2 regions of the Amycolatopsis sp. NPDC049691 genome follow, and region 1 is predicted to be linked to the other one. Evidence: riboswitches for the same ligand, from Rfam matches in the RefSeq annotation. Region 1 holds a riboswitch; the other holds the start of a gene.
What was found. Region 1 has a riboswitch for S-adenosylhomocysteine ahead of ahcY (adenosylhomocysteinase). Riboswitches for the same ligand answer to the same signal wherever they lie in the genome.
Positions count from the first base shown of each region.

Region 2: another riboswitch for S-adenosylhomocysteine. It lies ahead of metH (methionine synthase); the one in region 1 lies ahead of ahcY (adenosylhomocysteinase).

Region 1 is NZ_JBFANX010000031.1:54,110-64,069, forward strand. It holds gene AB0J40_RS43280 (MBL fold metallo-hydrolase) at 1-692, opposite strand, end outside; gene AB0J40_RS43285 (MarR family transcriptional regulator) at 792-1,325, shown strand; gene ribA (GTP cyclohydrolase II) at 1,322-1,927, opposite strand; gene AB0J40_RS43295 (LysE family translocator) at 2,086-2,715, shown strand; gene AB0J40_RS43300 (cobalamin-independent methionine synthase II family protein) at 2,743-3,801, opposite strand; gene AB0J40_RS43305 (DUF3040 domain-containing protein) at 4,032-4,295, shown strand; gene AB0J40_RS43310 (DNA polymerase IV) at 4,312-5,337, shown strand; gene AB0J40_RS43315 (TetR/AcrR family transcriptional regulator) at 5,334-5,981, opposite strand; gene AB0J40_RS43320 (diiron oxygenase) at 6,071-6,961, shown strand; gene AB0J40_RS43325 (GNAT family N-acetyltransferase) at 7,009-7,494, shown strand; S-adenosyl-L-homocysteine riboswitch at 7,526-7,602, shown strand; gene ahcY (adenosylhomocysteinase) at 7,686-9,146, shown strand; gene AB0J40_RS43335 (hypothetical protein) at 9,266-9,421, shown strand; gene AB0J40_RS43340 (cation transporter) at 9,452-9,960, opposite strand, start outside.
Region 2 is NZ_JBFANX010000037.1:12,783-22,742, reverse strand. It holds gene AB0J40_RS45720 (cellulose binding domain-containing protein) at 1-2,029, opposite strand, end outside; gene AB0J40_RS45715 (sugar porter family MFS transporter) at 2,376-3,761, shown strand; gene AB0J40_RS45710 (GNAT family N-acetyltransferase) at 3,852-5,036, shown strand; gene AB0J40_RS45705 (TIGR03619 family F420-dependent LLM class oxidoreductase) at 5,045-5,899, opposite strand; S-adenosyl-L-homocysteine riboswitch at 6,105-6,183, shown strand; gene metH (methionine synthase) at 6,198-9,821, shown strand; gene AB0J40_RS45695 (FAD-dependent monooxygenase) at 9,803-9,960, opposite strand, start outside.

The DNA of each region.
Region 1 (9,960 bases):
TCGCGGCCGCGGCTCACCCCGCCGCGGCCGCCGATCAGCGACCCGGCGCCGAACGCGGCCACGCGGTCCAAAGTGGACGAGGCCCACTCGCGGTGGAACGCGTCGCCGGTGTAGAGCGCGGCCTCCGCCTCGACGAGATCGCCCGCGTAGAGGATCCGTTGCCGCGGCAGCCACGCCACGATGTCGCCTTCGGTGTGGCCGCGCCCGCAGTACTGCAGGACGAGGTCGCCGCGGTCGCCGCCGAGGTCGATCGTCAGCCGGTCGGAGAAGGTCAGCGTCGGCCAGGTCAGGCCGGGCACCGAGTCCGCGCCCTTGGCCAGCCGCGGCATCCGGCCGAACTCGCTCTCCCAGTCCTCCTTGCCGCGCTCGGCGACCAGGGCCCGGGTGTTCTCGTGCGCGACGATCACGTCCGCGTCGAACGCCGACGCGCCCAGCACGCGCACCGCGTGGTAGTGGCTCAGCACCAGGTAGCGCACGGGTTTGTCGGTGTGTTCGCGGAGTTTCGCGAGCCACTCCGCCGCGGCGACCGGCGTGGCCAGCGCTTCGAAGCAGACGAGGAAGTCCTCGCCTTCGATGGCGCCGATGTTGGGGTCGCCCTCGGCGGTCAGCGCGTACACGCCGTCGTCCAGGACTTCCAGGGTCTGCGCTTTCTCCGCCAGGTCGGCCGAAGAGGCGAACGCTTTCTTCGTCACGGCGAGCGCTCCTCACGATCGTCAAAGGTTTGACTATCTCGCCGGTCACCCTAACCCCGCCGGCACCCCGCGCGGAACCCCTTCGCCTAATCTGGCCGCATGACCGACCGACCGGCCGAAGACCTCGACTACCTTTCGTTCGTCGACTACGCGATCGGGAAGGCGAAGGCGGAGCTGCCGGACACCGACCCCGTCGCGATGCGCCTCGGCCTGACCCTGCACCGGCTGGCTGGCGCGCTGGTCTACGACTGGGAGTCGACGGTGCACCGCCCGCGCGGCCTGAGCTGGGGCGGGTTCCGGGTGCTGTTCGTGCTGTGGCTGGCCGGCCCGCTCGAGTCCCGCCACGCGGCGCGCCTGGCCGGGATGAGCCGCGCTGCGGTGTCGGCACTGGTCAAGACCCTGGAACGGGACGGCCTGGTGACGCGAACGCAGGTTCCCGAGGATCGCCGCGCGGTCCGGCTGGCACTGACGGACGCGGGCCGCACGGCGGTGACCGACGCCTACCAGGCGCACAACACGCGCGAGCGGGCCTGGGCGGCGTCGCTGTCGCCGTCGGAGCAGACGGTCCTCATCGGACTGCTGGAGAAGCTCACCACGAGCCCGGCGGCCGCGGCGGCCCAGCGGCTCAGCTAGCTGGCCAGCCCGGGCAGGGTGTGCCCGGTCTGCTCGGCCTTCGCGCGCAGGTACCGGACGTTGCTGTCGGTGGCGAAGACTCCGGTCGGCACCCGGTCGCGCACGGTGATCCCGGCCGCCTCGAGCTGCGCGGCCTTGTCCGGGTTGTTCGACAGCAGGTTCACTTCGGCGACCCCGAGCGCTTCGAGCATCTGCGCGGCAACGGTGTAGTCGCGGGCATCTTCGGGCAGGCCGAGCGCGGCGTTGGCGGCGTAGGTGTCGAGCCCCTGGTCTTGCAGGGCGTAGGCGTCGAGCTTGTTGTAGAGGCCGATCCCCCGGCCTTCCTGACGCAGGTAGAGCAGATAGCCGCCGGCGGCGGAGATCCGGTCGACGGCCTCGGCCAGCTGCGGGCCGCAGTCGCAGCGCGCGGACCCGAAGACGTCCCCGGTGAGGCATTCGGAGTGCGGGCGCACGAGCGGCACGTCGCCGGGGGTGCCGAGGACCAGGGCGAGGTGCTCACCGTCGTCGGCGAGGTTGCGGAAGGTGACGGCTTCGGCGTCGACCTCGATGCCGCCGTGCAGCCGCAACGGGATCCGCACCCGCGTCCGCACCTCAGCCGTCATGCTCGCTCCCCTGGGATCGCCCACTCGGCCGACCCTACCGGAGGTTCGGACGCGAACTTCCGGGCTCGGGCCGGTACCGGTGGCAACACCAGTGGATCACCGGTTCTTCCCGGTTCGGCCGCGAAAACCAGTGGCCTTCGCCTCGTATGCTCGGCCGCATGATCCCCGGTGCCACCGCCGCCTCGTTCCTGCTGGTCGTGATCCTCGGCGCGATGTCGCCCGGGCCGGACTTCGTCGTCGTCACCCGCTCGTCGCTCACCGGTGGGCGGCGCGCCGGGATCGCCGCCGGGGCCGGGATCTCGCTCGGGGTCTTCGCCTGGGTCGTCGCCATCGCCTTCGGGGTGGCCGCCGTGCTCACGGCCTCCGCCGTCGCCTTCATGGTCGTCAAGCTCGCCGGGGCCTGCTACCTCGTCTTCCTCGGGGTCAAGGCCTGGCTCGCCGTGCGCCGCGGCGAATACCGCGACCTGGGCGAAACCACCGCCAAAGCCCTCGACGCCGGCGCCGCGTTCCGGCAGGGGCTCTTCACCAACCTGCTCAACCCGAAGGTCGCCGTGTACTTCCTGGCCCTGCTGCCCCAGTTCCTCCCCGCCGACGGCTCCACCCTGCAGACCCTCGAGCTGGCCGCCATCGCCACCGCCGGCACCGTCGGCTGGTTCGCCGTCCTCGCCCTCGTGGTCGGCGCGCTCAAGCGGTTCTTCGCCAGCGGGCGCGTGCGCCGCGGGCTCGACGCCGTGCTCGGCAGCGTGCTCGTCGCCCTCGGGCTGAAGGTCGCCGCCGAGACGGCCTGAGGGGCCCGCCGGAGCGGGCCCCGGCCGTCACAGCTGCTCGGCCGCCAGCGCGGTTCCCTCGACCCGCGCCTTGATCTTGGCGAACGCGATGTCGCGCGACGTCGACGTGTCGTCGGCGAACGGCGAGAACCCGCAGTCGTCGCACGTGCCCAGCCGGTCGGCCGGCAGGTACTTCGCCGCCGTGAGCACCCGGTCGCGGACCTCCTCCGGCGTCTCCACCCGCGGGTCGATCGGGTCGATCACCCCGACGAACACGCGGCGGCCGTCCCCCAGGTGATCGGCGATCACCTGCAGCGCGCGCTCCGGTTCGGCCTCGCTCGCGAGCTGCACGTAGAAGTTGCCCGCCTGGAGCGAGAGCAATGCCGGCAGCAGACCCGCGTAGTCGACGTCGAGGCTGTGCACCGAGTCCTGGTCGCCGCCCGGGCAGGTGTGCACGCCGATCTTCGCGCGCTCCTCCGCCGTGAAGCGGTCCAGCACGGCGTTGTTGAGGTCGACGAACTGCCGCAGCAGCCCGCCGGACGGGTCGAGCTTCAGCGACAGCCGCCCCTCGGTGAAGTCGATCTGCACGCTGTGCGCGCCCGCGTCGAGGCTGCGCCGGATGTCGGCTTCGGCTTCGTCGACGAGATCGGCGAGGAACTGCTCCCGCGAGTACCCGTCGATGCCGTCGGCCGGGTAGATCAACGAGAGCGCCGACGCGGCTATCGCCGCCTGCTTGACGGGCTTGCCGGTAAGGGCTTTCGCGCGCGTCAGGTAAGCGTCCGCGTGCGTCGCGTAGCGGAACGGGCCCGCGGTCAGCCGCGGCAGCTGGCGGGTGTGGCCGTCGGCGAACGGGATGACGACGCCGTCCGGCGCCAGCGCGGTCAGCCCGGCCAGCGGGTAGGTCGCGAAGCTCGGCTTGCCCTGCTCGCCGTCGGACACGACCGGCGAGCCGGTCTCTTCGAACCGGCTGATCGTGTCCGCGAGGGCCCGGCTCTCCAGCTCGGCGAGCGCGGCGGCGTCGATCCGTCCGGCCGCGAAGGCGCCCAGCCCCTCGATCAGGTACTCGGGGCGCGGGATGCTGCCGATCGGTTCGGTGGGCAGGGTCATGGCGTCCTCCGCTTGCTTGAAGGTCCGGACCGGCCACGACCGGCGCGAAGCCGGCCTGACCGGCCTCGTGCCCTGCGAACGTAACGTGCTTCCGAGCGGTCACGGAGCGCGGATCACCCGGTCGGAGCAGCAAAAAGCACGAAATGAGAAGACGATTGGCGGTTCGCCGGGAGGACGATTGGGTATTCGCTCTGGCGATACGGCGGGTTCGGCGCCGAAGGAGTACCCCGATGCTCAGCCACCACGACCGCACCGAGCTCGAGAAGATCGAGCGGCACCTCGAGGTCACCGACCCCGATCTCGCCACCGCACTGCGCGAGGGCAAGCGCCCGAAGTCGCGCGCGCTCCGCAGCGCCTTCCTGATCGTCGTCGACGTCGTCGCCGTGACCCTGCTCGTGCTGGGGCTGGTCCTGCCCGACCCCGGCGTGACGCTCTGCGGGATCCTCGCCCTGACCGGCACCGTCTGGACCCACGTGGCGCGCCACCGGCTCTGAGGCAACACTGGGCGGCGTGAAGTGGGTCCTGCACGTCGACCTCGACCAGTTCATCGCCGCGGTCGAGATCGCCCGCCACCCCGAGCTGCGCGGGAAGCCGGTGGTCGTCGGCGGCAACGGCGACCCCACCGAACGCGCCGTCGTCGCGACGGCGTCGTACGAAGCCCGCGAGTTCGGCGTCCAGTCCGGCATGCCGCTGCGGATCGCGGCCAAGCGCTGCCCGGACGCCGTCTTCCTGCCCAGCGACCCGCCGGCCTACCTCGAGGTCTCCGAGCACGTGATGGCCGCCGTGCGGGAGTTCCCGGTCGTGGTGGAGGTGCTGGGCTGGGACGAGGCGTTCGTCGGGGCCGAGACCGACGACCCCGAGGCGCTGGCGGCGGCGATCAAGGACGCGGTGGCGCGGGAGACCGGGCTGTCGTGCGCGGTCGGGATCGGGGACAACAAGCTGCGGGCCAAGCTCGCGACCGGGTTCGGCAAGCCGGGCGGGATCTTCCGGCTGACGCAGGCGAACTGGTGGGAGGTCATGGCAGCGCGCCCGACCGACGCGCTGTGGGGCATCGGCGGCAAGACGGCGAAGAAGCTCGCCGAGCTCGGCATCACCACGGTCCTGGACCTGGCCGGCGCCGACCCGGCGGAGCTGGCGGCGCGGTTCGGCCCGAAGACCGGCCCGTGGCTGCGCCTGCTCGGCGGCGGGATCAGCGACGCGGAGGTGAGCGCGACGCCGTACGTGGCCCGGTCGCGCAGCCGCGAGACGACGTTCCAGCGCGACCTCACCGACCCGGCGGAGATGGCGGCGGAGGTGTCGGCGCTGGCGAAGCGCGTGTCACAGGACGTCCTGGACGAAGGCCGGCCGGCGGCGCGGGTCGCGGTGAAGGTCCGGTTCGTGCCGTTCCTGACCCACACGCACAGCATCACGCTGCCCGAGCCGACGTCGGACGCGGCGGAGATCGACCGCGCGGCGCGGGAGGTGCTGGGGATGTTCGAGCTGACCCGCGCGGTGCGGCTGCTGGGCGTGCGCGCGGAGTTCCCGCGCGAGGACTAGAGCCCGTCCGGGAGCGGCAGCGGCCGGTCCGGGTCCAGTTCCACCCCCACCGCCCGCAGCGTGTGGTCCAGCATCGCCCAGATCGTGCCGCTCAGCTGGGCGGTCAGCTGGTCCAACGTCAGCGCGCCCGGGTGGTCGAGCCAGCGGGTCGTCGCCGATTCGACGTAGCCGACCAGGCCGAACGCGATCGTGTCCGCCGGGGCCGGGTCGCGGCCGAACGCCGTCAGGTAACCGGTGAACAGGCTGCTCAGGTGGCGGGCGATCGTGCCGCGCACGTCCGTCGGGCCCGGGGCCGCGCGGGACAGGTAGCGGTGCAGGTGGACGTGCTCGGTCAGCCAGCGCAGGTGCGTCGCGATCACCGTCGAGATCATCTCGTTCGGCGAGCCCGACGGGTGCCAGAGCGGTTCCAGCTCGGCCGTCACCAGCTCGGCCGCGCGCTGGGCGATGGCCCGCTGGAGGTCCGCCGCGTCCGCGAAGTGCTTGTACAGCCGGGTCCGGGCGACGCCGGCGCGTTCGGCGATCTGCTCGGTCGAGACGTCCGGGCCGTGCTCGGCGATCGCCGCCAGTGCCGCGTCGACGAACTCCGCGCGCCGCCGTTCCTGCTGGCCGGCCCAGCGCGTCGCCCGTCCGTCGACCTTGGTCACCCGGGAAGCCTACTCAAGCCCGGCGAGCCGGTGTACGCTCGCCGAAGTAGCTAGTACAGCGTGTACCCCATACTTCCGAAGGGAGCGCCATGGGCGTCGAGGCCCAGGACCGGGACGTCACCGCGGCTCGCCTGCTCAAAAGCTCCGCGAAGAACTCCTACGACCCGTACGTCGACATCGACTGGGCCGCACCGCTCGCCGAAGACAAGGCGTACATGCCGCTGGAGCGGGTCTCCCTCTACGGCACCGACCTGTGGGCGAAGCTGACGCCGGAGCAGCGGATCGAGCTGTCGAAGCACGAGATCGCCAGCATCATGAGCGTCGGCCTGTGGTTCGAGATCGTCCTCATGCAGCTGCTCGCCCGGTACGTCTTCGACCTCGACGCGCGCACCGAGCACGCGCAGTACGCGATGACCGAGATCGGCGACGAGACCCGGCACTCGGTGATGTTCGCCCGCACCGCCGACCGGCTCGGCGTCCCGCGCTACGGCGTCCCGAAGGTCGTCCACCGCGCCGCGAAGGTGTTCGGCGCGACCGCGGCCGGCCCGTCGATGTTCGCCAGCGTGCTGGTCGCGGAGGAGACCACCGACCGGCTGCAGCGCTCGATGATGGACGACGACGGCATCCAGCCGCTGATCCGCTCGGTCAACCGCATCCACGTCGTCGAGGAGGCCCGGCACGTCCGGTTCGCCAAGGAGGAAGTGCTGCGGGAGACGCCGAAGCTGTCGAAGGCGGCGCTGCAGCGGCACCGGGTACGGACCGCGCTGGTCGCCTTCGGCGTCATCGACAGCATGGTCGACCCGCGGATCTACCGCAGCGTCGGGATCGATCCGCGCGAGGGCCGCGCCGCGGCGCTCGCCAACCCGCACTTCCACGAGACGCGGCGCTGGATGGCCGAGAAGATTGTGCCGTTCCTGCGCGAAGCGGGGCTGATCGGCGGCCGGTCCGAGGGCATCTGGCGGCGCGCGCACCTGATCTAGCCCTTAATCCCTTCGCGCGCCGGCCGCGGTTCCGCCACGATGCTCGCGTGACGACCACCATCCGCCCCGCCCGCGCCGACGACGAAGCCGCACTCGCGAAGCTGGACGAACGCACCTGGACGACGACGGTCTCCCCCGCTCCGGCGCCGCCGCCCGGGACGCCGTTCTTCGACGAGGACTGCCGGCCCGAAGACGTCTTCGTCGCGGAGCACGACGGCGCGGTCGCCGGCTACGTCCGGCTCGGCAAGGGTTTCGGCATCCCCGCGCACGACCACGTGCGGGTGATCGGCGGGCTCGCCGTCGACCCGGACCGGCAGCGGCTCGGCATCGCCCGGCGGCTCGTCGAAGCCGCCGTGGCCGAGGCGCGGGCACGCGGGGCGCGCAAGGTGACGCTGCGCGTGCTGGGTCACAACACCGCGGCCCGCCGCGTCTACGAGGCCTGCGGGTTCGTCGTGGAAGGCGTGCTGCGGGCCGAATTCCGCGTCGACGGCCACGACGTCGACGACGTTTTCATGGCCCGCTCGCTCGCTTGACAGCCTCCCGGCGGCTTTGCCATCCTGGTTCCGGGCCGAGAGGCGCTGCGACGGAACTCCTTCCGCCACGCTCGGCCCGTACCACGACTCCAAGGGCGCCTCCCGCGAGGGAGGTGCCTTTTCGTTGTCCGCAAGGACATTCGTGCTGCCTCCCGCGCGTCCCGCCGACGAGCTCCGGAGTGCACCGAAGAATGAGTGACAAACTGCAGAACCGCAATGGCCTCGACTTCGCCGTCGCCGACCTCTCCCTCGCCGACGCCGGCCGCACCCAGCTGCGGCTGGCCGAGCACGAGATGCCCGGCCTGATGGCGATCCGCCGCGAGTACGCCGCGGCGCAGCCGCTGAAGGGCGCCCGCATCGCCGGGTCGCTGCACATGACCGTCCAGACCGCCGTGCTCATCGAGACCTTGGTCGCCCTCGGCGCCGAGGTGCGCTGGGTGTCCTGCAACATCTTCTCCACCCAGGACGAGGCCGCCGCCGCGGTCGTCGTCGGCCCCGAAGGCACCGTCGAAGCGCCGGCCGGCACCTCGGTGTTCGCCTGGAAGGGCGAGACGCTCGAAGAGTACTGGTGGTGCACCGACCGGCTCTTCGCCTTCCCCGGCGGCCAGGCCCCGAACATGATCCTCGACGACGGCGGCGACGCCACCCTGCTCGTCCACAAGGGAGTCGAGTTCGAGGCGGCGGGCGCGGTGCCGCAACCGTCCGAAGAGGACTCCGACGAGTACCGGATCGTCCTCGATACGCTGCGCGCGAGCCTCGCGGCCGACGGCGACCGGTTCACCCGCATGGCCAAGGAGATCCGCGGCGTCACCGAGGAGACGACCAACGGCGTCAAGCGGCTCTACAAGCTCGCCAAGGACGGCGAGCTGCTCTTCCCCGCGATGAACGTCAACGACTCCGTGACGAAGTCCAAGTTCGACAACAAGTACGGCATCCGGCACTCCCTTGTGGACGGCCTCAACCGCGCCACGGACGTGATGATCGGCGGCAAGCGCGTCGTCGTCTGCGGCTACGGCGACGTCGGCAAGGGCGCGGTCGAGGCGCTGCGCGGGCAGGGCGCCCGGGTCGCGGTGACCGAGATCGACCCGATCTGCGCGCTGCAGGCGGCGATGGACGGGCTGGACGTCGTCGAGCTCGACGACGTCGTGGCCCACGGCGACATCTTCATCACCACCACCGGCAACTTCGGCATCATCTCGGCCGAGCAGATGAGCCGGATGAAGCACAACGCGATCGTCGCGAACGTCGGGCACTTCGACAACGAGATCGACATGGCCGGCCTGGCGAAGCTGCCCGGCATCACGAAGAAGGAGATCAAGCCGCAGGTGCACGAGTGGACGTTCGCGGACGGCCACGCGATCATCGTGCTTTCCGAGGGCCGCCTGATGAACCTCGGCAACGCGACCGGCCACCCGTCGTTCGTGATGTCGAACTCGTTCACCAACCAGGCCATCGCGCAGATCGAGCTGTTCGCCAAGCCCGGCGAGTACGCCACCGACGTGCACCGGCTGCCCAAGCACCTCGACGAGAAGGTGGCCCGCCTGCACCTCGACGCACTCGGTGTGAAACTCACCAAGCTCACGAAGGCCCAGGCGGAATACATCGGCGTCGACGTCGAAGGTCCGTACAAGCTCGATCACTACCGGTACTGATCCAGGATTGCTCCATTCGACGCAGTTTGGTTCATCGGGAAAGTGGCCATCCTCCCCGTGACAGCGCATCCGCCCGGCCGGCACGCCGGACGGGTCCCATGCGAAGGAGTGTGTGTCAAGTGATCATTCTCGGTGTAATTCTTCTGGTCATCGGGTTCATCGTGGGTATCCCGGTGCTTTACACCATCGGCATCATTCTCGCGGTGGCCGGTGTGGCACTGGCCATCCTGGGCGGCACCGGCCGCCGGATCGGTGGGCGTGCGCACTGGTACTGATTCGCAGGTAGCGAACGGCCTGGCACGGCGTCAGCAGCACTGCTCGCCGCGCCAGGCCGTTCGGCCTTCTTTCACCGCCGCGAAAGCGATGAAGAGGGCAACGGCCGGATCGGCCCACCACCACCCCAGAACGGTGTTGAGCACCAATCCCGCCAGCAGGACCGCGGAAAGGTAAGTGCAGAGCAAAGTCTGCCGCGAATCCGCGACCGCGCTGGCCGAACCCAGTTCCCGGCCCGCCCGCCGTTGCGCGGCGGACAGGACGGGCATCACGACGAGCGAAACGGCCGCCAGGACGACACCCGTGAGCGAGCTTTCCGGTGCCGCCGCGGTGAAGAACGTCCGCAGGGAATCCGCCGTCACGTAGGCGGCCAGCGCGAAGAACGACAACGCGATCATCCGCAGGGCCCGCCGTTCGCGGGCTTCCGGGTCTCGGCCCGAGAACTGCCACGCGACCGCGACCGCGGAAGCGACTTCCACCACCGAATCCAGTCCGAAGCCGACCAGCGCGCCGGACGAGGCCGCGGTGCCCGCCGTCAGCG
Region 2 (9,960 bases), on a different contig from region 1:
CTCCGGAGTCCGTGGAGTGCCACAGACCGTACGTCGACCCGGATCCGCCGGCCAGCCAGACGTCCCCGGCCGCGCCCGGTACCGCCTTGAAGTGCACCGAGCCGCTGGGCAGCCCGGTCGCCGCGGTGGCGGTGAACGTCGCGCCGCCGTCGGTGCTGACGTAGAACCGGCCGGAAGCGAACCCGTAGAACCGCTTCGGGTCCACGCGGTCGGCCTCGACCACCGCGCCGGCGGGGATGCCCGCGGACGCCGTCCACGACGAGCCGAAGCCCACGGAATAGCTGACCCCCGCGCCGTCCGGGCTCCACACGAAGCGGCTGCCGTCAGCGGCCGCGGCCACCGTCCCGCCGCTCGCGCCGCCGCCCGGTTCGGCACCCTGGAACCAGTTCCTGCCACCGTCGGTGGAGAAGGCGACGCGGTTGTCGTTCGGCCGGGCGCCGCGGTCGAGGGTGCCGACGCGCACGATCGTCGCCGGGGTCAGCTCGGCGTAGTCGAGGCTGGTGGTCGTCGTGAACACCGGCGAGGTGAACATCGTCGACGGGACCGCGTCCAGGCTGTCGTGCCGGAACCCGCCGATGTCGCCGAGCCCGGAGAGCAGCGGCGCGCCCGACGGCGGGCTGATCAGGTCCAGCACCGCGGTCTCCTCGAGGCCGCCGACGACCGGCTTGAGCGTGATCTTCCCCCCGCTGTCCCACTTGGTCAGGTCGGACGTGCCGTAGATGGTCGCGCCGGTGCCGTAGAGCAGGTGGTTCGAGTCGAACGGGTCGATCTCGACCGACTCGGTCATCCAGCCGAGCTTCGGAGACGGCACCGGGGGAGCGGGCTGGGTGCCGAAAGTCAGCCACGGCACCGAAGAGATGTCCTGCGTGTACCTCAGCGATCGGTCGGGGTAGCTCGTGAAGTCCCAGATCCGCGTCCACGACGCGCCGCCGTCGGTGCTGCGGAAGAAGATGACGTCGGGCCACCACGACACCTGCGTGGCGACCATCAGCGTGTTCGGGTGCTGCCGGTCGATCGTCAGGCCGCTGTAGCCGAAGTAGTCGTCGGTGCTGTCGGACGGGATCGGGCTGATCCGCGTCCACGCGCCGGTCTTCGTGGCGTACTTCCAGACGTCGCCCTTCGCGCCGTCGTAGGGGCCGCCGGTGTCGCTGGTCGCGAGGTAGAGGTAGCCGCCGACCGGGTCGAGGACGCCCTTGTGCGCCAGGAACCCGGTGGGCTGGCCGGCCAGCCGCGCCCACGTCGTGCCGCCGTCGGTGCTGCGGTAGACGGTGTTCGCCTTGTCCGCGACGCCGACGTAGATGGTTTGCGTGGTGCTGCCGCGGGTGCCGGTCGACGGGTCGAACGTCACCCAGGTGACGCCCTCGTTGTCGCTCTGGTAACCCGTCGTGTCGCTGGGATCGGGCGCGTAGTTGCCGGGGTTCGGGAACGCCGTCACCTTCGCCCACGTGACGCCGGAGTCCGTGCTGCGCCAGAGCCCGTTGCCGCTGGGCGCGCCGAGGTAGAGGACGCTGTCGCGGTTCGGGTCGATCGCGAGCCGCTCGCCCATGCCGCGGCCCGGCATGTTGCCGCCGAGCTTGAACGGCAGCGCCGAGGCCTGCCAGGTGGCGCCGCGGTCGGCCGAGCGCAGGACGGCGCCGGTGTTCGGGTCCCAGCTGTTGGTGTACATCCCGGCCGCCGCGTAGACCCGGTTCGGGTCGACGGGGTCGGTGGCCAGGCTGACCACGCCGTTGTGGCCCCAGTCGGTCCAGCCGACCGAGTCCAGCAGCGGGATCCAGCGCCCGGTGGCGGGGTTCCAGCGGTACGCGCCGCCGATGTCGGTGCGGGCGTAGGCGAGGCCGGGTTCGGCCTGGTTGAAGACGATGCCGGGGACGAACCCGCCGCCGCCGATCTCCGCGTTGCGCCACGTGTACGCCGCGGGCGCGGCCGGGGAAGCCGGTGCGCCGACGGTGACCGCGACGGCGACCGGCATCAGGGCGGCCAGCGTGTACGCGAGCAATTGTCTCGGTGATCGGGAACGCGTGCTTCGCACGTTTGCCTCCATGGGTGGACCGGTAGGAGGCTGGGAGCGCTTTGCGAAAAACCGTAAACCAGGGCCGCGACCAGGTCAAACCCTTCGACGATTTCGCCCCGGCGATCCGTCCACAATGGATTTCGTGAACCGGTGGAACCGGCCGGGCGTGTCCATTGTGTACCGATTCGGGGCCGGAAAGGAGGGTGCGGCGGACGGAGCAACGTTGTGCGCCAACCGGTATCACATATGTGAACGACGATCAGGTTTCTGAATCGTTATCAACGACTGTCTTGCCCGGCTTTTTCCGGCGTGTGAGTGTGGTGGCCGCTGGCTGGACTGGACCTACGAAAGAGGCGACCCGGCAATGACGCAGACAGCCCCGGCGCGGCACATCAGCCGAACCACCCTGTACTTCTTCGGCGCGCTCGGCGGCATCCTCTTCGGCTACGACCTCGGCGTGATTTCCGGGGTGCTCCCGTTCATCGGGAAACTCTGGGCGCTGACCAGCTGGGACAAGGGCGTGATCACCGCCAGCCTGTCGGTCGGTGCCATCGTCGGTGCGCTGTTCTCCAGCCGCACCAACGAAGCCCTCGGCCGCCGCCGCACGATCATGGTCGCCGCGGCGATCGTCATCGCCGGCACGCTCGCCGCGACGTTCTCGCCGACGTTCGCGCTGCTGGTGATCTCGCGGCTGATCATCGGCCTCGGCATCGGCCTGTCGTCCTCGACGGTGCCGACGTACCTGTCCGAGCTGGCACCGGCGCGGCTGCGTGGTGCGATGGGTGCCCTGAACCAGATCTTCATCGTGCTCGGCATCCTGATCGCGTTCCTGGTCAGCTACTGGCTCGGCCCGGTGTCGGCCTGGCGGTGGATGTTCGCCGGTGCCATCGTGCCCGCCGCCATCCTGCTCGTCGGGCTGGTGTTCCTGCCGGAAACCCCGCGCTGGCTGGTGAAGAACGGCCGCGAGGAGGAAGCCCGGCGGGTGCTCGCGAGCGCGCACGGCAACACCGTGAACCTCGACGAGGAGATCGCGACCATCAACGAGGTCATCCGGCTCGACACCGAGGACAAGCCGCGGCTGCGCGACCTGTTCTCCGGCTTCGTGCGCCCGATGCTCGTGGTGGCCCTGCTGCTCGCGATCGGCCAGCAGTTCAGCGGCGTCAACGCGATCAACGCCTACTTCCCGACGATGCTGATCGGCCTCGGCTTCGCGACGCAGGCCGCGCTGCTGTCCGGTGTCCTGCTGGGCGTGACGAAGTTCCTGTTCACCGCGTGGGTCGTGTTCGTGGTGGACCGCTGGGGCCGCAAGCCGCTGCTGCTCATCGGCAACGTCATCATGGTGATCACGCTGGTGGCGGCCGGACTCGTCGTGCTCAACGTCCACGACACCGGCACCCGCGGCATCCTGATGCTGGTGATGATGGTGCTGTACCTGGTGGGCTACGAGCTCGGCTGGGGCGCGGTGGTCTGGGTGATGATGTCCGAGGTGTTCCCGCTGAAGTTCCGCGCGGCGGGCATGGGCGTCAGCAGCGTCGTCCTCTGGGCCGCCACGGGCATCGTGAGCGCGGTGTTCCCGATCATCTCCGACCCGAAGTCGCTCGGCATCGGCGGCTCGATGTTCCTGTTCGCCGGCATCAACGTGGTGCTGTTCGTGCTCACCAAGTGGCTCGTGCCGGAGACCAAGGGGCGCACGCTCGAGCAGATCGAGCTCGACCTCCGCGCGCGGCAGGGGGTCGCGGCGAAGAGCTGACCCGGGGGTCGGCGCGGCGGGGCACGGGTTCGCCCGTGCCCCGCCGTAATTCGCTTGCCCGGCACCGCGTCCGCGCGAGACGGTGCCCCGATGGAGATCCGTTCCGCGGCCGAGCAGGACCGCGCCGCCTTCGTCGACACGCTCTTCGCCGCGTTCGGGCGCTTCCCGGCCGAAGGCGACCGGGTCTGGTCGGCGCTGGAAATGGACCGCGCCCTGTTCGCCGTGCCGCCGGACGGCCGGCCCGTCGGCACCGCGGCCGCGTACTCCTTCGAGCTGACCCTGCCCGGGGAGGTCGTCGTCCCGGCCGGGGGCGTGACCGCCGTCGGCGTCCTGCCGTCGCACCGTCGCCGGGGCGTGCTCACCGCGATGATGCGCCACCAGCTCGCCGACGCGCGGGCACGCGGGGAGTTCCTGTCCGTGCTGCTGGCCAGCGAGGCCGTGATCTACCGCCGGTTCGGCTACGGGCCGGCGACCACCACGCACCGGCTGACGGTGCCGCGGCATCGAGCCGCCCCGCGGAGCACCGCCGTCCCGGCGGCGGGCACGATCGAGGTGCTGCGGCGCGCCGAGTGCGGCGACCTCTTGGAGGAGGTCTACGACCGCTACCGCCGGGCTCGGCCGGGCGCGCTGTCCCGGCCGCCGCACTGGTGGGCCCGAGGTGCGGGGCAGCCGCCGATCTCCGCGGCCCCGCGGTACGTCGCCCTGCACCGCGATCCGGGCGGTGTCCCGGACGGGTACGCGACCTACCTGCTCGACGGGACGTTGACGGTCGACGAGACGATCGCCGCCGACGACGCCGTGGCGACGGCGCTGGCCCGGTTCCTGCTCGACCACGACCTGGCCACCCGCGTCGTGTTCAAGCAGTGTCCGCCGGACCACCCGTTGCGCTGGCAGCTCGCGGACTTCCGCGCGGCCGAGGTGAGCGACGAGACGGACTGGCTGTGGGTGCGGTTGCTGGACGTCCCGCGCGCGTTGACGGCACGCGGCTGGTCGGCCGACGGCGATCTCGTGCTGGACGTCGAGGACCCATTCCTCGGCGAGGACGGGCGTTATCTGCTGACGGTCCGCGACGGCAAGGCCGAGTGCGTCCCGACGGACCGGACACCCGACCTGTCCCTGGACGTCAGCGACCTGGGATCGGTGTACCTCGGCGGGGTCGCGCCGAGCACGCTGGTGCGGGCCGGGCACGTCCGGGCCCACCACCCGGACGCGGCCGCGCGCGCCGACGCGCTCTTCCGCACCGAGCGCGCCCCGCACTGCCTGCACTGGTTCTGAAGCGGTCCTCAGAGGGTGACGGCGAGCCCGAGCTTCCCCGCCAGCCGTCCGATCCACGCATCGACCTCGTCCGGCGACCGGTCCGGCAGGCCGAAGACCGTCTCGGTGACGCCGAGGGAATCCAGGTGCGCCAGCCGGTCCGGGTCCGGGCGTTCCCCGAGCGCGCAGATCCGCGGCGCGCCCGTCCGTCCTTCGGCGGACCAGATCTCCCTCAGCAGCGCCACGTGCCCGTCCAGGTCGGAGTCGGCCGGGGTGGTGATCCAGCCGTCCGCGTGGCGGGCGATCCAGCGGAACGTCTTCTCCGTCGGACCCGCGCCCAGCAGCACCGGGATGTGCGCCTGGACCGGCTTCGGCCACGCCCAGCTCGGCCCGAAGGAGACGAACTCCCCGGCGTAGGAGGCCTCTTCTTCCGTCCACAGTGCACTCATCGCTTCGAGGTACTCGCGCAGGGCCGTGCGGCGCCGGTTGCCCGGCACGCCGTGGTCGGTCAGCTCGTCGACGTTCCAGCCGAAGCCCGTCCCGAGCGTGACGCGCCCGCCGGAGAGGTGGTCGAGGCTCGCGATCGTCTTCGCCAGCGTGATCGGATCGCTCTCCACCGGCAGGGCCACCGCGGTGGACAGCCGGATCCGCGACGTCACCGCGGCCGCCGTCGCCAGCGCGACCCAGGGGTCGAGGGTGCGGCTGTAGCGGTCGTCGGGCAGGGACGCGTCACCGGTGCGCGGGTGCGGCGACTCGCGCTTCACCGGGATGTGCGTGTGCTCGGGGACGTAGAAGGTGGCGAACCCGGCGGCCTCCGCGGCGCGCGCCGCGGCCGCCGGGGTGATGCCCCGGTCGCTGGTGAACAGCACGATTCCGTAGTCCACGCGAGGAGCGTATTAGAACGTGTTTCAGTTTTCAAGGTGGGCAGCCGATGAGGTGAGCGCCGCCGCCGGCGCGGGGAGGATGGGGGCCGGAGGTGCAGGTGGACGCAGTGTTCCTTTGTGGACGGTCACGGCCGGTGTCCCAGATCGTGGACGCCGGGCCGGGGCGGGATGGCCAGCCGGGTGCCGGTTCCACTATCCTCGTCCGCGGGCCGAGAGGCGCTGCAACGGACCACGGGGTCCGCCACGCTCGGCCCGATCCACCGGACCAAGGGCGCCTCCCGGACGAGGGAGGGCGCCGATGAGTCAAGATCCCACCAGCCGGCTGCGTGAGCTGCTGGGCCGCCGCGTGGCGGTCCTCGACGGTGCCTGGGGCACCATGCTGCAGGGCGCCGGGCTCACCCCGGCCGACTACCGCGGCGACCGCTTCGGCGAGCACACCCACGACGTCACCGGCGACCCCGACCTGCTGAACCTCACCCGCCCGGACGTCATCCTCGACGTCCACCGCCAGTACCTCGCGGCCGGTGCGGACATCACCACGACGAACACCTTCACGGCCACCAGCATCGGCCAGGCCGACTACGGGCTGCAGGCGTACGTCCACGAGATGAACGTCCGCGGCGCGCAGCTGGCCCGCCAGGCCGCCGACGAGTTCGGAGACCGGTTCGTCGCCGGCTCGATCGGCCCGCTCAACGTCACGCTCAGCCTGTCGCCGAAGGTCGAGGACCCGGCGTACCGCGCCGTGACGTTCGAGCAGGTCAAGGCGTCCTACGCGGAGCAGATCGCCGGGCTCGCCGAGGGCGGCGTCGACCTGCTGCTGATCGAGACGATCTTCGACACGCTCAACTGCAAGGCCGCGATCGCCGCCGCCCGCGAGGTCGCGCCGCACCTGCCGCTGTGGATCTCGGTCACCATCGTCGACCTGAGCGGCCGCACGCTCTCGGGGCAGACGGTCGAGGCGTTCTGGAGCTCGATCGAGCACGCGAAACCGCTGGTCGTCGGGGTGAACTGCTCGCTGGGCGCGGAGGAGATGCGCCCGCACGTCGAGGAGCTCTCGCGGATCGCCGACACCTACGTCGCCTGCCACCCGAACGCCGGCCTCCCGAACGCGTTCGGCGGCTACGACGAGACGCCGGCGGAGACGGCCGGGCTGGTCGGCGGGTTCGCCCGCGACGGACTGGTCAACCTGGTCGGCGGCTGCTGCGGCACCAGCCCCGCGCACATCGAGAAGATCGCCGAAGCCGCGAAGGGCGTCACGCCCCGCGAGGTGCCGGCGCCGCGCACGCACACCCGGTTCAGCGGGCTCGAGCCGTTCGGCATCGGCGCCGACACCGGGTTCGTGATGATCGGCGAGCGCACCAACGTCACCGGCTCCAAGCGGTTCCGCCGGCTCATCGAGTCCGGTGACCACCAGGGCGCCGTCGACGTCGCGCTGGAGCAGGTCCGCGGCGGGGCCAACCTGCTCGACGTCAACATGGACGCCGACCTGCTCGACTCCGAGCAGGCGATGACGACGTTCCTCAACCTGATCGCCACCGAGCCCGAGGTCGCGCGGATCCCGGTGATGGTCGACAGCTCCAAGTGGAGCGTGCTCGAAGCCGGGCTGCGCTGCCTGCAGGGCAAGGGCGTGGTCAACTCGATCAGCCTCAAGGAGGGCGAGGAGCCGTTCCTGGCCCAGGCCCGCACGATCCGCAACTACGGCGCCGGCGTCGTCGTGATGGCCTTCGACGAGCAGGGCCAGGCCGACACCGCCGACCGCAAGGTCGAGATCTGCGCCCGCGCCTACGACCTGCTCACGCGGAAGGCGGGCTTCGCGGGCGAGGACATCATCTTCGACCCGAACGTCCTGGCCGTCGCCACCGGCATCGCCGAGCACAACGGCTACGCGAAGGCGTTCATCGACGCGCTGCCCCGGATCAAGCAGCGCTGTCCGGGCGTGCACATCTCGGGCGGCATCTCGAACCTGTCGTTCTCCTTCCGCGGCAACGACGTCGTCCGCGAGGCGATGCACTCGGCGTTCCTCTTCCACGCCGTGCGGGCCGGCCTGGACATGGGCATCGTCAACGCGGGCCAGCTCGCGGTCTACGAAGACATCCCGAAGGACCTGCTCGAACTGGTCGAGGACGTGCTGTTCGACCGCCGCGAGGACGCCACCGACCGGCTGGTGAGCTTCGCCGAGAACGTCAAGGGCAGCGGCACCAAGCGCGTCGTGGACCTCTCCTGGCGCGAAGGCACGGTCGGGGAGCGGCTGTCGCACGCGCTGGTGCACGGCATCGTCGACTACATCGAAGACGACACCGAAGAGGCCCGGCAGCAGCTGGCGCGGCCCCTCGACGTCATCGAGGGCCCGCTGATGGACGGCATGAAGATCGTCGGCGACCTGTTCGGCTCCGGCAAGATGTTCCTGCCGCAGGTCGTGAAGAGCGCCCGCGTGATGAAGCGGTCCGTCGCCTACCTCGAGCCGTTCATGGAGGCGGAGAAGGAGAAGGCGCGCCAGGAGGGCAGGCTCGCCACGTCGGGCGGCCAGGGCAAGATCGTGCTCGCCACGGTGAAGGGCGACGTCCACGACATCGGCAAGAACATCGTCGGCGTCGTGCTCGGCTGCAACAACTACGAGGTGATCGACCTCGGCGTGATGGTGCCCGCCGGGAAGATCCTCGACACCGCGGTCACCGAAGGCGCCGACGCCGTCGGGCTGTCCGGGCTGATCACGCCGTCGCTGGACGAGATGGTCGCCGTCGCCACCGAGATGCAGCGGCGCGGGCTGAAGCTGCCGCTGCTGATCGGCGGCGCGACGACGTCCCGCCAGCACACCGCGGTGAAGATCGCGCCCGTCTACGACAACGCGACGGTCCACGTGCTCGACGCGTCGCGCGTGGTCGGCGTGGTGTCCGACCTGCTCGACCCGGACCGCTCGATCGCGCTCGCCGAGAAGAACCGCGCCGACCAGGAGGTGCTGCGCGAGCAGCACGCGAGCAAGCAGCGCCGCCCGATGCTCACGCTCGAGCAGGCGCGGCTCAACCGCGAGCAGGTGGTGTTCGCCGACCTGCCGACGCCGCTGTTCACCGGCACCCGGGTCGTCGAGCCGTCCATCGCCGAGCTGCGCGAGATGATCGACTGGCAGTTCCTGTTCCTGGCCTGGCAGCTCAAGGGCAAGTACCCGGCGATCCTGGAGCAGCCGGTCGCCCGCGAGCTGTTCGACGACGCGAACAAGCTGCTCGACCAGATCATCGCCGAAGGCAGCTTCACCGCGAAGGGCGCGTACGCGTTCTGGCCGGCGCACAGCGAGGGCGACGACATCCGGCTCGACGGCGAGTTCGCGCACGTCGGGTTCCCGATGCTGCGCCAGCAGACGTCGAAGCCGGAGGACCGCGCCAACCGCTGCCTCGCCGACTACATCGCTCCGGAAGGCGACCACCTCGGCGGCTTCGCGGTCGCGATCCACGGCGCGGAGAAACTGGCGGCGAAGTACGAAGCCGAGCAGGACGACTACCGCGCGATCATGGTCAAGGCGCTGGCCGACCGGCTCGCCGAGGCCTTCGCCGAGCACATCCACCTGCGGGCCCGCCGCGACTGGTTCGAGCCGGACGCCGAGCCGGTGCTGGCCGACCTGCACGCGGAGCGGTTCCGCGGCATCCGCCCGGCGCTGGGCTACCCGGCCAGCCCCGACCACAGCCAGAAGCGTGAGCTGTTCGAACTGCTCGAAGCCGATCGGCTGGGGATGGACCTGACCGAGTCGTTCGCGATGACGCCGGCGGCGAGCGTGTCCGGGCTGATCTTCGCGCACCCGGACTCGCGGTACTTCACCGTCGGGCGGCTCGGCCGCGACCAGATCGAGGACTACGCGCGCCGCAAGGGCGTCGCGGTCGCCGAGGTCGAGCAGTGGCTGCGGCCGAACCTGGCCTACGAGCCCGAGGCGTAGTCCTTCAGCTCGATGTCGGTGGCGAACCTGTCGGTCGCCTTGAGCATCAGGCCGAGCAGGAAGCGGGACTTGAACGTCCAGTCCCGCAGCTTGATCCGCAGCGGCGACGGCGGCGCGAGGAACGGACCCGCGCTGCCGC